3 regions of the Flexivirga sp. genome follow, and region 1 is predicted to be linked to each of the others. Evidence: riboswitches for the same ligand, from Rfam matches in the RefSeq annotation. Region 1 holds a riboswitch; each other region holds the start of a gene.
The links. A riboswitch is a leader RNA that binds a small molecule or an ion and turns the genes downstream of it on or off. The one in region 1 is predicted to bind cobalamin.
Positions count from the first base shown of each region.

Region 2: it holds a riboswitch for cobalamin, as region 1 does, so the genes downstream of both, metE (5-methyltetrahydropteroyltriglutamate--homocysteine S-methyltransferase) here and ACTHL4_RS04270 (ribonucleoside-diphosphate reductase subunit alpha) in region 1, are expected to answer to the same signal.
Region 3: it holds a riboswitch for cobalamin, as region 1 does, so the genes downstream of both, ACTHL4_RS15640 (hypothetical protein) here and ACTHL4_RS04270 (ribonucleoside-diphosphate reductase subunit alpha) in region 1, are expected to answer to the same signal.

Region 1 covers NZ_JBQCGS010000024.1:35,449-38,717, forward strand. The annotation lists gene ACTHL4_RS04270 (ribonucleoside-diphosphate reductase subunit alpha) at 1-1,535, opposite strand, end outside; cobalamin riboswitch at 1,670-1,871, opposite strand; tRNA gene ACTHL4_RS04275 (tRNA-Gly) at 2,170-2,240, opposite strand; gene dcd (dCTP deaminase) at 2,356-2,931, shown strand; gene ACTHL4_RS04285 (alpha/beta hydrolase family protein) at 2,942-3,269, shown strand, end outside.
Region 2 covers NZ_JBQCGS010000063.1:3,022-6,290, reverse strand. The annotation lists gene ACTHL4_RS10735 (hypothetical protein) at 1-339, opposite strand, end outside; gene ACTHL4_RS10730 (hypothetical protein) at 270-605, opposite strand; cobalamin riboswitch at 840-1,017, shown strand; gene metE (5-methyltetrahydropteroyltriglutamate--homocysteine S-methyltransferase) at 1,084-3,269, shown strand, end outside.
Region 3 covers NZ_JBQCGS010000095.1:25,333-28,601, reverse strand. The annotation lists gene ACTHL4_RS15650 (RNA polymerase sigma factor) at 1-34, opposite strand, end outside; gene ACTHL4_RS15645 (nucleoside/nucleotide kinase family protein) at 354-995, opposite strand; cobalamin riboswitch at 1,070-1,203, shown strand; gene ACTHL4_RS15640 (hypothetical protein) at 1,279-2,253, shown strand; gene ACTHL4_RS15635 (CbiQ family ECF transporter T component) at 2,256-3,269, shown strand, end outside.

The sequences.
Region 1 (3,269 bases):
GCGCGGTTCCGGTCATTGGAGTGCTCCGACTCGGGCACCGAGGAGCGCGTGATGTCGATCAGGTTGTCCAGCTGACGCACGGCGAGACGGGCGGACTCGGCGAGTCGGTCCCAGTCCCATTCGCCGTCCGCATTCAGGTGTCGCGAGAGGTTGATCGAGGCCAGGTTGCACACCGACACGTTGTCGCGGTCCTGCGGCAGCGTGATCTCGGTGCACAGGTTCGACAGGTGGATCGTGCCGGTGTTGTCGTTGAGCGCGCGCTGGTTGACGGTGTCTTTCCATGTCAGCCACGGGTGCGAGGTCGTCTGCAGCGAGACCAGGATCGACCTCCACTGCGCGCGGGCGCGGATCTTCTTGAAGGAGCGCAGCTTCCCGGCCTCGGCCAGAGCGGCATACTCCTGGTAGCGGCGGGAGAAGTCGTCGCCGACCAGCTCCACCAGGTCCGGGGTCTCCAGCGGGTCGAAGAGATACCAGTCGTCATCGGCGACGACGCGCTTCATGAACTCGTCGGACAGCCAGACCGCGGTGTTGGCGGTCCGGGTGCGTCGGTAGGGGTCGCCGGCGTTCTGCCGCAGATCGATGAATTGCGGGAAGTCCAGGTGCCAGTTCTCCATGTAGAAGCACAGCGCCCCGAACTTCTTCCCGCCGCGGGAGACGGCCCGCAGGATCGAGTCGATGGTGTGCATGAAGGGGATCGGCCCGGTGGACGAGGTGTTGTTGCTGCGGATCGGACTGCCTTCCGAGCGCAGTTTGGAGACCGAGAGGCCGATGCCGCCGGTGCCCTTGGTCAGCCACATGACGTCGCGCATCGACTTGGCGATGTGCTCGATGTCGTCGTCCATCTGCATCACGAAGCAGTTGGACAGTTGCGGGGTGACGGTGCCGGCGTTGACCAGCGTCGAGCCGGCCGCCAGGTAGTCCAGCGACGCCATCTTGCGGTAGAAGCCGATCGCGGCCTGGGTCGGGTCCTTCTCGCCCACCGACATACCCATCGCGACACGCATCCAGAAGTATGCCGGGACCTCGAGCGGTCGACGACTGGAATCCGTTGCCATGTAACGGTTCTTGAGGGTGACGATGCCGATGTAGCGCAGTCCGTCGTCCAGGTGGTGGTCGAGCGCGGCCGCGAGCTGCTCCAGGTTGAACGCCGACGCCAGCCGGGGATCGAAGAGCCCGTCCTCGACCGACTCGCGGACGTAGCCGGGGAAGCGCGCCTGGTGCAGCAACGCAAGCTCGGACTGGGTCTCGAAGTCGCCCAGCACCTTCTTGTAGATCGTCTTGAGCAGCAGACGGGAGGCGATGACGTCGAAGTCGGGGTCGTCCTTGACGTTCTGCACCGCGACCGAGATGGCGGCTTCGTCGAGTTGCTCGGTGGTGATGCCGTCGAAGAGGGTGATCGCCAGCTCCGAGGCGATCTGCATGGTCATCGACATGGCGTTCGGCAGGCCGTCGGCCGCCCTCTCGATCGCCCGGTTGATGCGGTCTGCGTCATACGGCTCGCGCGAACCGTCGCGTTTGGTGACGTGTATGGCCACGTGCGGTGTCTCCCGTCTGTCCTCGCTGGTCGTCCGGCGAGGAGGGACGGCGAGCGGGCAGCGCACGCAGATGGGGCATGCCACCGCTCGTTCGTCAGCCCTTCCCGCGCGGGCTGCGGTCGGACCCGTCCACGAACGTGAACGGGGCAGTGGCAGGTCTTCGGACTCGTGACTCCGTGCCAGACGCACACCTACTGGTCGTCGCTTCCCGGGCTGGTCGGCCCAGTGCTGATGACGACGTTCGTCCTCACTCACCGCTGCGGGGGCAGTGCCGGAATCTCACCGGCTTCCCTCTTTCCTCGGGCACGATCGACGACCGCCGTGGCGGTCGGTGTCCGTGCGCGAACCAACTGCGTGAGACACACTATCTAGTGGTGGCGACTTTGCCAAGACCCAACATGCTGTAGTTGCACGCATGTAGTTTTGCCGGTGTCAAATCGGCAGAACGGCGCGAGCCCGAGCCACAGGCGGGCGGTGCGAAGTGGAACCGGCGAGGTGGTGAGCGACCAGCGTTGGCGACGGAAGGGCAAGTGGACGGTCCGCGAGACAACGGTCGGCGCGGCTGCGGCGCGGGGCGAGCGAGCCCGAGCCGCAGGAGGGCGGTGAGGAGTCGAGCACAAGAAACGCAGTGAAGAGCGAGTGACGAGAATCGAACTCGCGTATTCAGCTTGGGAAGCTGATGTTCTACCATTGAACTACACTCGCGTGCCGCGAAAGCCGCTCCCCTGACACGCTGCCGCGGGGGCGATTTCGGACCGGCAGGAGTCTAACCCACGCGCGGCGCCACCGGCGCACGGGCCCGCCGGGTAGCGTGACCCCCGTGCTGCTCTCCGACCGCGACATTCGCGCCCAGATCGACGCCGGACGCGTGCGTCTCGACCCGTATGACGAGACGATGATCCAGCCTTCGAGCATCGACTTCCGACTGGATCGCTTCTTCCGGCTGTTCGACAATCACAAGTATCCGTTCATCGATCCGGCCGCCGAGCAGGACGAACTGACCCGGCTGATCGAGACCGACGCGGGCGAGCCGTTCGTGCTGCACCCGGGGGAGTTCGTGCTGGGCTCGACCTACGAGCAGGTGACGCTGCCGGACGACGTCGCCGCACGGGTGGAGGGCAAGTCGAGCCTGGGCCGGCTGGGCCTGCTCACCCACGCGACCGCCGGCTTCGTGGACCCGGGGTTCTCCGGCCACGTGACCCTGGAGTTGTCCAATGTCGCGACCCTGCCGATCAAGCTGTGGCCGGGCATGAAGATCGGCCAGCTGTGCTTCTTCCAGCTCAGTAGTCCGGCCGAAAGCCTCTATGGCAGCGCGAAATACGGCTCTCACTACCAAGGCCAGCGGGGCCCGACCGCGAGCCGGTCCTACGACAACTTCCACCGGTCGCAGCTGTGAGCGTGACCGCATGAGGCCCCGCTTCGAGGTCGGTCCGGCGCACGCGCAGGTGCGACCGGAGGCACACCCGTTCCTCACGCTGCCGGACGGCAGGCACCGCCCGGAGGCGATCGCCCTGCTGCTGCACGGCGGCGCCGAACACGGTCTGCAGCGCACCTTCAAGGCCAGCCCCCCGGTGCTGCGGATGGTGGCCGTCGCGCGCAGCATCGAGCGCAGTGCCGGCGGCCGCATCGCACCCGCGGTGCTGCGCGACGCGGTGCGCGGATACAACGGTGACGCCCGCTCACCGGTCGTGGATGCTCGGTGGGCGCTGGGGCGGTTGCAGGAGCTCTACCCGG
Region 2 (3,269 bases), on a different contig from region 1:
TAGCAGCGGCATTCGCCGGAGTGGTCCGACCAGCATCAGTGAGGCGACCACGAACGTCAACGCACCGAGCACCACCAGGGTGGGTTCGCCGCCCCACCACTCCGTGAACAGTCCTCCGGCCGCCGGCGCGAGTGGTGACATCGCCAGCACGCACGTCATCAGCGCGCTCTGGACACGGCCCTGCAGCGCATCGGGGGTGATCAGCATGACGTAGGTCATAAAGCCCGCGTTGGGTGCCGGGTTCAGCACGAAACCGACGACGAGCAGCGTCAGCACCAACGGATAGCTCTGCACGAACGCACACGCGACCAGACTCGCGGCGAGCACGGTGGCAGCCACGAGCAGCATCCGTCCGGCCGGAGCACCTCATGGCGCCATGCGAAACGCAGACCGGATCGCATCGCTCGCACCGGAGGTTCGTGCGCGTCGCCGTCCGGAGGCGGCGCCGGCAGTGGCGTGCGCACCAACAGCGCCGCGACCGCGGCGCCCAGGTAGGACACCACGTCGGCCAGCACCGGCAGCGATCGGGAGACCGAGAAAGGCAGCCCGCCCAACGGCGGGTCGACCAGGCCGGTGACACCCTGCCGCCCCTGTATCGCGGACATCGCGGTGCTCAGATCCTCAGCCGGCACAACGGTTTTCGTCGCCAGCGTGTCCGCGGGGAGAGAAGAACGCCTCCGCGCCGCCGACCACCACACCGGCGATCACCAGTTGGGTGATCGTCAGCGCATCCGCGGCATGATGTTCGGAGCACCCCTCGAAGAGGTGCTGGGAGCCGAGGTGTCCGCAGATCGACCAGATGCCGAGAGCTCCGGCAAGCGTCAGTAGGCTGCGGAACGCGACAGGTTCGCCGCGCCACGGTGCGGCGAGACAACAGGGAACCCGGTGCGACTCCGGGACTGCCCCGCAGCGGTATGTGAGAACGACCTCCGTCATACGCACTGGCCATCGGCTGGGAAGCGACGGACAGTAGACGCCGGCACCGGCACGCTCACGAGTCCGAATACCTGCCCGTCGCCCGGACCCGGGCCCCGGTGCGGCCGACGAAGTGACCTCTCGGGTGGGTCACGAAGGAGATTGCTGATGACCGATCACACGATCGCAACCGTTCTGGGCTGGCCGCGACAGGGCCCCAAACGGGAACTGAAACGGGCCGTCGAGGGCTACTGGACCGGCCGCAACACTGCCGAGCAACTGCACGACGCCGCCGCCGAGCTACGCGCCGATGCGTGGAAACAACTGGCCGACAACGGGATCCATGAGGTCCCCACAGGCGACTTCTCCTACTACGATCACGTGCTCGACACGGCGACCATGGTCGGTGCCGTCCCGCAGCGCTATCGTGACGCCGCCGACAGCCGGCTGGACGTCTATTTCGCGAGGGCGCGCGGCAACGACCGGGTGGCTCCGCTGGAGATGACGAAGTGGTTCGACACCAACTACCACTACCTGGTCCCGGAGCTGTCCCCCAAGACGGTCTTCGCCGCAGACCCCGCCCGGCAGGTCGCACACTTCACCGAGGCGACCCGGGCCGGCCATCGGGCGCGTCCCGTGCTCATCGGACCAGTCACCTTCCTCCTGCTGTCCAAGGCGGCCGACGAGGCACCGACCGGCTTCGATCCGCTGTCGTTGCTCGACCCGCTGCTCGACGTGTATGCCGAGATCCTCGGCGCCCTGCACGACGCCGGTGCCGCCTGGGTGCAGTTGGACGAGCCCGCCCTGGTGCTGGATCAGCCGGCGCCCGTGCTGGACGCCGCACGGCATGCCCTCGACCGCCTCGGCACGACGAGCAATCGACCGAAACTGTTGATTGCCAGCTATTTCGCCGCCCTGCAGGACGCGTTCGAGGTGCTCGCGGACGCACCCGTCGACGGCCTGGCGATCGACTGCACCATCGCCGACAACGTCACGGCGATCCTCCAGCACGGGCTGGCCGGCAAGCGACTCGTCGCAGGTGTCATCGACGGCCGCAACGTCTGGGCCGCAGACCTGGACGACCGGCTGGCCACGCTCCATCGGCTGGCCCCGCGCGTCGACGATCTGGTCGTCGGCAGTTCCTGCTCGCTGCTGCACGTGCCGCTCGACGCCTCGCGCGAATCCGCGATCGATGACGAAGTCCGCAGCTGGCTGGCCTTCGCACGCGAGAAGGTGCTCGAGATCCGCACCCTGGCAACGGCATTGGACGGCCAGGATGGCGCAGCTCCCGCGCTGGAGAACGCACGTGACGCGATCGCCTCGCGACGCGGTTCGGCACGGACTCACGACGAAACCGTGCGAACCCGGACGGCCGCGATCACCAGCGCCGACACCCATCGCGCGACCGCCTTCGAGCAGCGCCGCGAGCAGCAACAGCAGGCACTCGGGCTGCCGCCACTGCCGACCACCACCATCGGCTCGTTCCCGCAGACCGCCGCCGTGCGCAAGGCGCGCGCGGCACTGCGCAAGGGCGAGAGCGACCGCGCGGCATACGAACTCGCCATGAGAAGTGAGATCGCTTCGGTCATCGAGGTCCAGGAGGAACTCGGCCTCGACGTGCTCGTCCACGGCGAACCGGAGCGCAACGACATGGTGCAGTACTTCGCCGAGCAGCTCGAGGGCTTCCTGACGACCGCCCACGGCTGGGTGCAGTCCTACGGCACCCGGTGCGTGCGGCCGCCGATCATCTTCGGCGACGTGTCGCGTCCTGAGCCGATGACCGTCGACTGGTGGCGGTACGCGCAGTCGCTGACCGACCGACCGGTCAAGGGCATGCTGACCGGACCGGTCACGATGGTTGCCTGGTCGTTCGTCCGCGACGACCAGCCGGTCGGCGACACCGCCCGGCAGGTCGCGCTCGCGTTGCGCGACGAAGTGTCCGACCTGGAACGGGCGGGCTGCCGGATCATCCAGGTCGACGAACCGGCACTGCGCGAGACGCTCCCGCTGCGCGCCGCGGACCGCGCGGCTTACCTGCGCTGGGCGACCGAATCCTTCCGGTTGGCAACGAGTTCGGTCGCAGACGCCACCCAGGTGCATACGCACATGTGCTATGCAGACTTCGGTGACATCTTCGCCGCGATCGACGAACTGGACGCCGACGTGATCAGTCTGGAGGCGGCCCGGTCGGGTATGTCGCTCGCCGAGGAGCTGCGGGATGCGGGCTATCGCAAGGGGGTCGGTCCCGGCGTCTACGACATCCACTCGCCGCGGGTGCCCGCCGAAGACGAGGTGCGGCAGCTGCTGGAACGCGCGGTGCGGTCCCTGCCGGCCGAACTGGTCTGGGCGAACCC
Region 3 (3,269 bases), on a different contig from region 1:
GCTCCGCCAGATCGACGGAGTCGTCCGCAGTCATCGCATCGTGGGCGGGAGCCGGTCCATGCTCATGGATCCGACCTCCCCAGCGACTCGGCCTTCCGGCATACACGGCGGGTGTGCTGAGTGTCATGACACCGCAACCCCTCGCCCAGACCTTAACCACTGGCTGACGCAGGAGGGAAAGACGCACCGCGACGGGCCGGGGACCGGCCGCCATCCGTCGGTTCGCACGTTCCTCCTCACACCGGGAAGACGTGCGACGGCCCGCCAGGTTGCCTGCGCGCGCCCGCCAACCTGTATGGCGAGAGGTGCGATCGGTCACATGCGGCAGCCCGGCCGGCACCGGCCACCCGCGTTCACGGCAGCAGGAGTATGCCGTCCGCGCGGGCCTTGGTCGCCCGGACCAGTTCGGCGTTGCGCTCGTCGGAGCCGAGCGCACGCTCGGCAGCCTCCGCGGGACTGCGCCCGAAACGGCGGTGCCGCTGGATCAGCCGGTCGCGGCGCAGCGGGTCGGGGACGTCGACATACCAGACCGCATCCAGCAGCCCGGGCACCGCACTCCACGGCGGCCGGTCCAGCAGCAGGTAGTTGCCCTCGGTGAGCACGACCCGTGTCCCGGGGGAGACCGCGATGGAGCCGGCGACCGGCTCCTCCCGCGCACGGTCGAACGCCGGCGCCCAGACGGTGTCGTCCCGCTCCCGGCGGATCCGGTCGAGCAGCGCGACATAGCCGGCGCCGTCGAAGGTGTGCGGCGCACCCTTGACCGGTGCCCAGCCGCGCGCGTCCAGCACCGCCTGCGCCAGGTGGAAGCCGTCCATCGGCACCACGACCGTGCGCAGCCCGCGCGCCCGGCAGCCGGCGGCGACCAACTCGGCGGCGGTGGATTTCCCGGCCGCGGGCGGCCCGGTCAACCCGATGACGACGCGGTCGGACCGCGCGGCCGACTCGACCACGGCGTCGACGGCGGCTGCGGCATCGAGGGCGCGGGGGGAGGTCACTCGCGAGACTCTGCGGCATTCCGGCGCCGTGCACAAGCTGCGGTGGTGCGGGAGCAGGCTGCGGCGGTGCTACCGTTTCCGGATCGGGTGCCCGTGTCGGGCACCCAGGTGCGAGCAGGGGAAGCCGGTGCGATTCCGGCGCTGTCCCGCAGCCGTGAGCGGCCGACCGGTCGCGAGTCGGAATACCTGCTCCCACCCGTCACCGGATCGACTGTCGAGGACTGCAGTCGCGGGCGAGATCGTGTCGCGCGCAAGAAGTCCCGACACGAAAGGACTCACGCGCATGCCCAGCCGCACGGTGCGCTCCGTCGCAGCCCTCGCGCTCGCCGCCTCGGCGACCACCTTCGCGTATGCCGGATCGGCCGCGCCGGCGCAGGCCGCCGGCTACAACGGCGTGTGCAAGACCAGTTCCGGGGTGACCGTCGTGGTCGACTTCCGTGGCCTCGGCGGCGGGATCGCGGTCCGGTGCTCGCCGGTCGGCAGCGGCGCCACCGGTCTGCAGGCGTTGCAGGCCGCCGGGATCCCGGTGGAGGGGACCCGGCAGTACGGACTGGCCTTCATCTGCCGCATCTACGGGCAGCCGTCGGCATCGGCCACGCTGCCCGGTGGTTACCACGAGTCGTGCGGGCGCACGCCTCCGCCGAATGCGCACTGGTGGTACACCCAGGCGCCCAATGGCGGGTCCTGGACCTCCAGCGGCGAAGGCGCCTCCAGCAGCCATGTCATCCCCGGCGGTTTCGAGGGCTGGGCGTTCAGCGAGGGCGGCACCAACTACCCGCCCCGGTACACCCCGAGCCGGCCCGCGGCGCCGAAGCCGCCGCCCGCGCACACCACCACGGCGCCGCCGGCGCCGCGCCATACGACCACCACCGCGCCACCGCCCCCGCACAGCACCGCACCGAAGCACCGCGGTGGGTCGCAACCGCAGTCCACCACCGGCTCGACGTCCGGGTCGTCGACCGCGGCCGGCACGCATACCGCGAAGAACAAGAAGACGGCAGCGTCCCGGTCGGCCGGCGCCTCGACGTCCGCGCACCGCAAGAGTTCGGCGACGTCCTCGACCGGAGCGGGCGTCACGGGCACCTCCAGCGGGGGGCCCACCAATGCCGCCGGTGCGCCGATCGTCAACAGCGACAAGAAGATCAAGGACGCGGAGAAGTCGTCCACCATCAATGCGACCACCGTCGTGGGTGGTGGCGTCCTCGCGGCGCTGGCCATCGGCGGCAGCGCAGTAGCGTTCCTCCGCCGGCGCAACTGACAGTGGATCCGAGACATCCCACCAGGGCGACACGGCTGCCCGCACCGGTCCATCCGGTCGCCTGGTGGTTGTGGGCGATCGGACTGGCGGTGGCGGCTTCGTTCACCACCAACCCGCTGTTGTTGCTGCTGCTGATCGGGGTCTCCTGCTTCGTGGTCGTCCTGCGCCGCGGCAATGCGCCGTGGTCGCGATCGCTGCGGCTCTACCTGCTGCTCGGACTCTTCGTCGTCGTCGTGCGGGTCGCCTTCCGGTGCTTGCTCGGCGCGGCCGGCGCCGGGCCCGTGGTGCTGGACCTGCCGCGAATCCCCTTGCCGCAGTGGGCCGCCGGTGTCTCACTGCTCGGCCCGGTGCACCTGTCCGACCTGCTCGACGGCTTGTATGACGGCCTGCGGCTCGCCGCGATGATCATCTGCATCGGCGCAGCCAACTCACTGGCGAACCCGAAGCGACTGCTCAAGGTGGTACCCATCAGCCTCTACGACATCGGCACGGTGGTGGTCGTCGCCGTCTCGGTCTTCCCGCAGCTGGCGGACAGCATCCGACGGGTGCGCCGAGCGCAGCGGCTGCGGGCCGACGCCGACGGTGGCAAGTGGCACGTCGTGCGCCGAGTCATCGTCCCGGTGCTGGCCGATGCGCTGGACCGCTCACTGCTGCTCGCGGCAGCGATGGATTCGCGAGGCTACGGGCGTCGCGGCTCGACGCCGAAGCGGACCCGCCGGATCCTCGGCGTGCTGACACTGGCCGGCCTGATCGCCGTCTGCATCGGCATCTTCGGTGTCCTGGACGACCGCGCACCGACACTCTTCCGGTGGCCGGCGTTCGTGCTCGGGGTGGCGCTCGCCGCACTGGGGCTGCTCTGCTCCTCGCGTGAGCGCGCGGTCACCCGCTACCGCGTGGATCCGTTCGGGGTGGTTGGTTGCGCCGTGGCCGCCAGTGGTCTGGCCGCCGGGGCGTTGATGATCCTGGCGGCACAGATCACGCCGGCACACCTCAACACCTCCACGACCCCTGCGCAG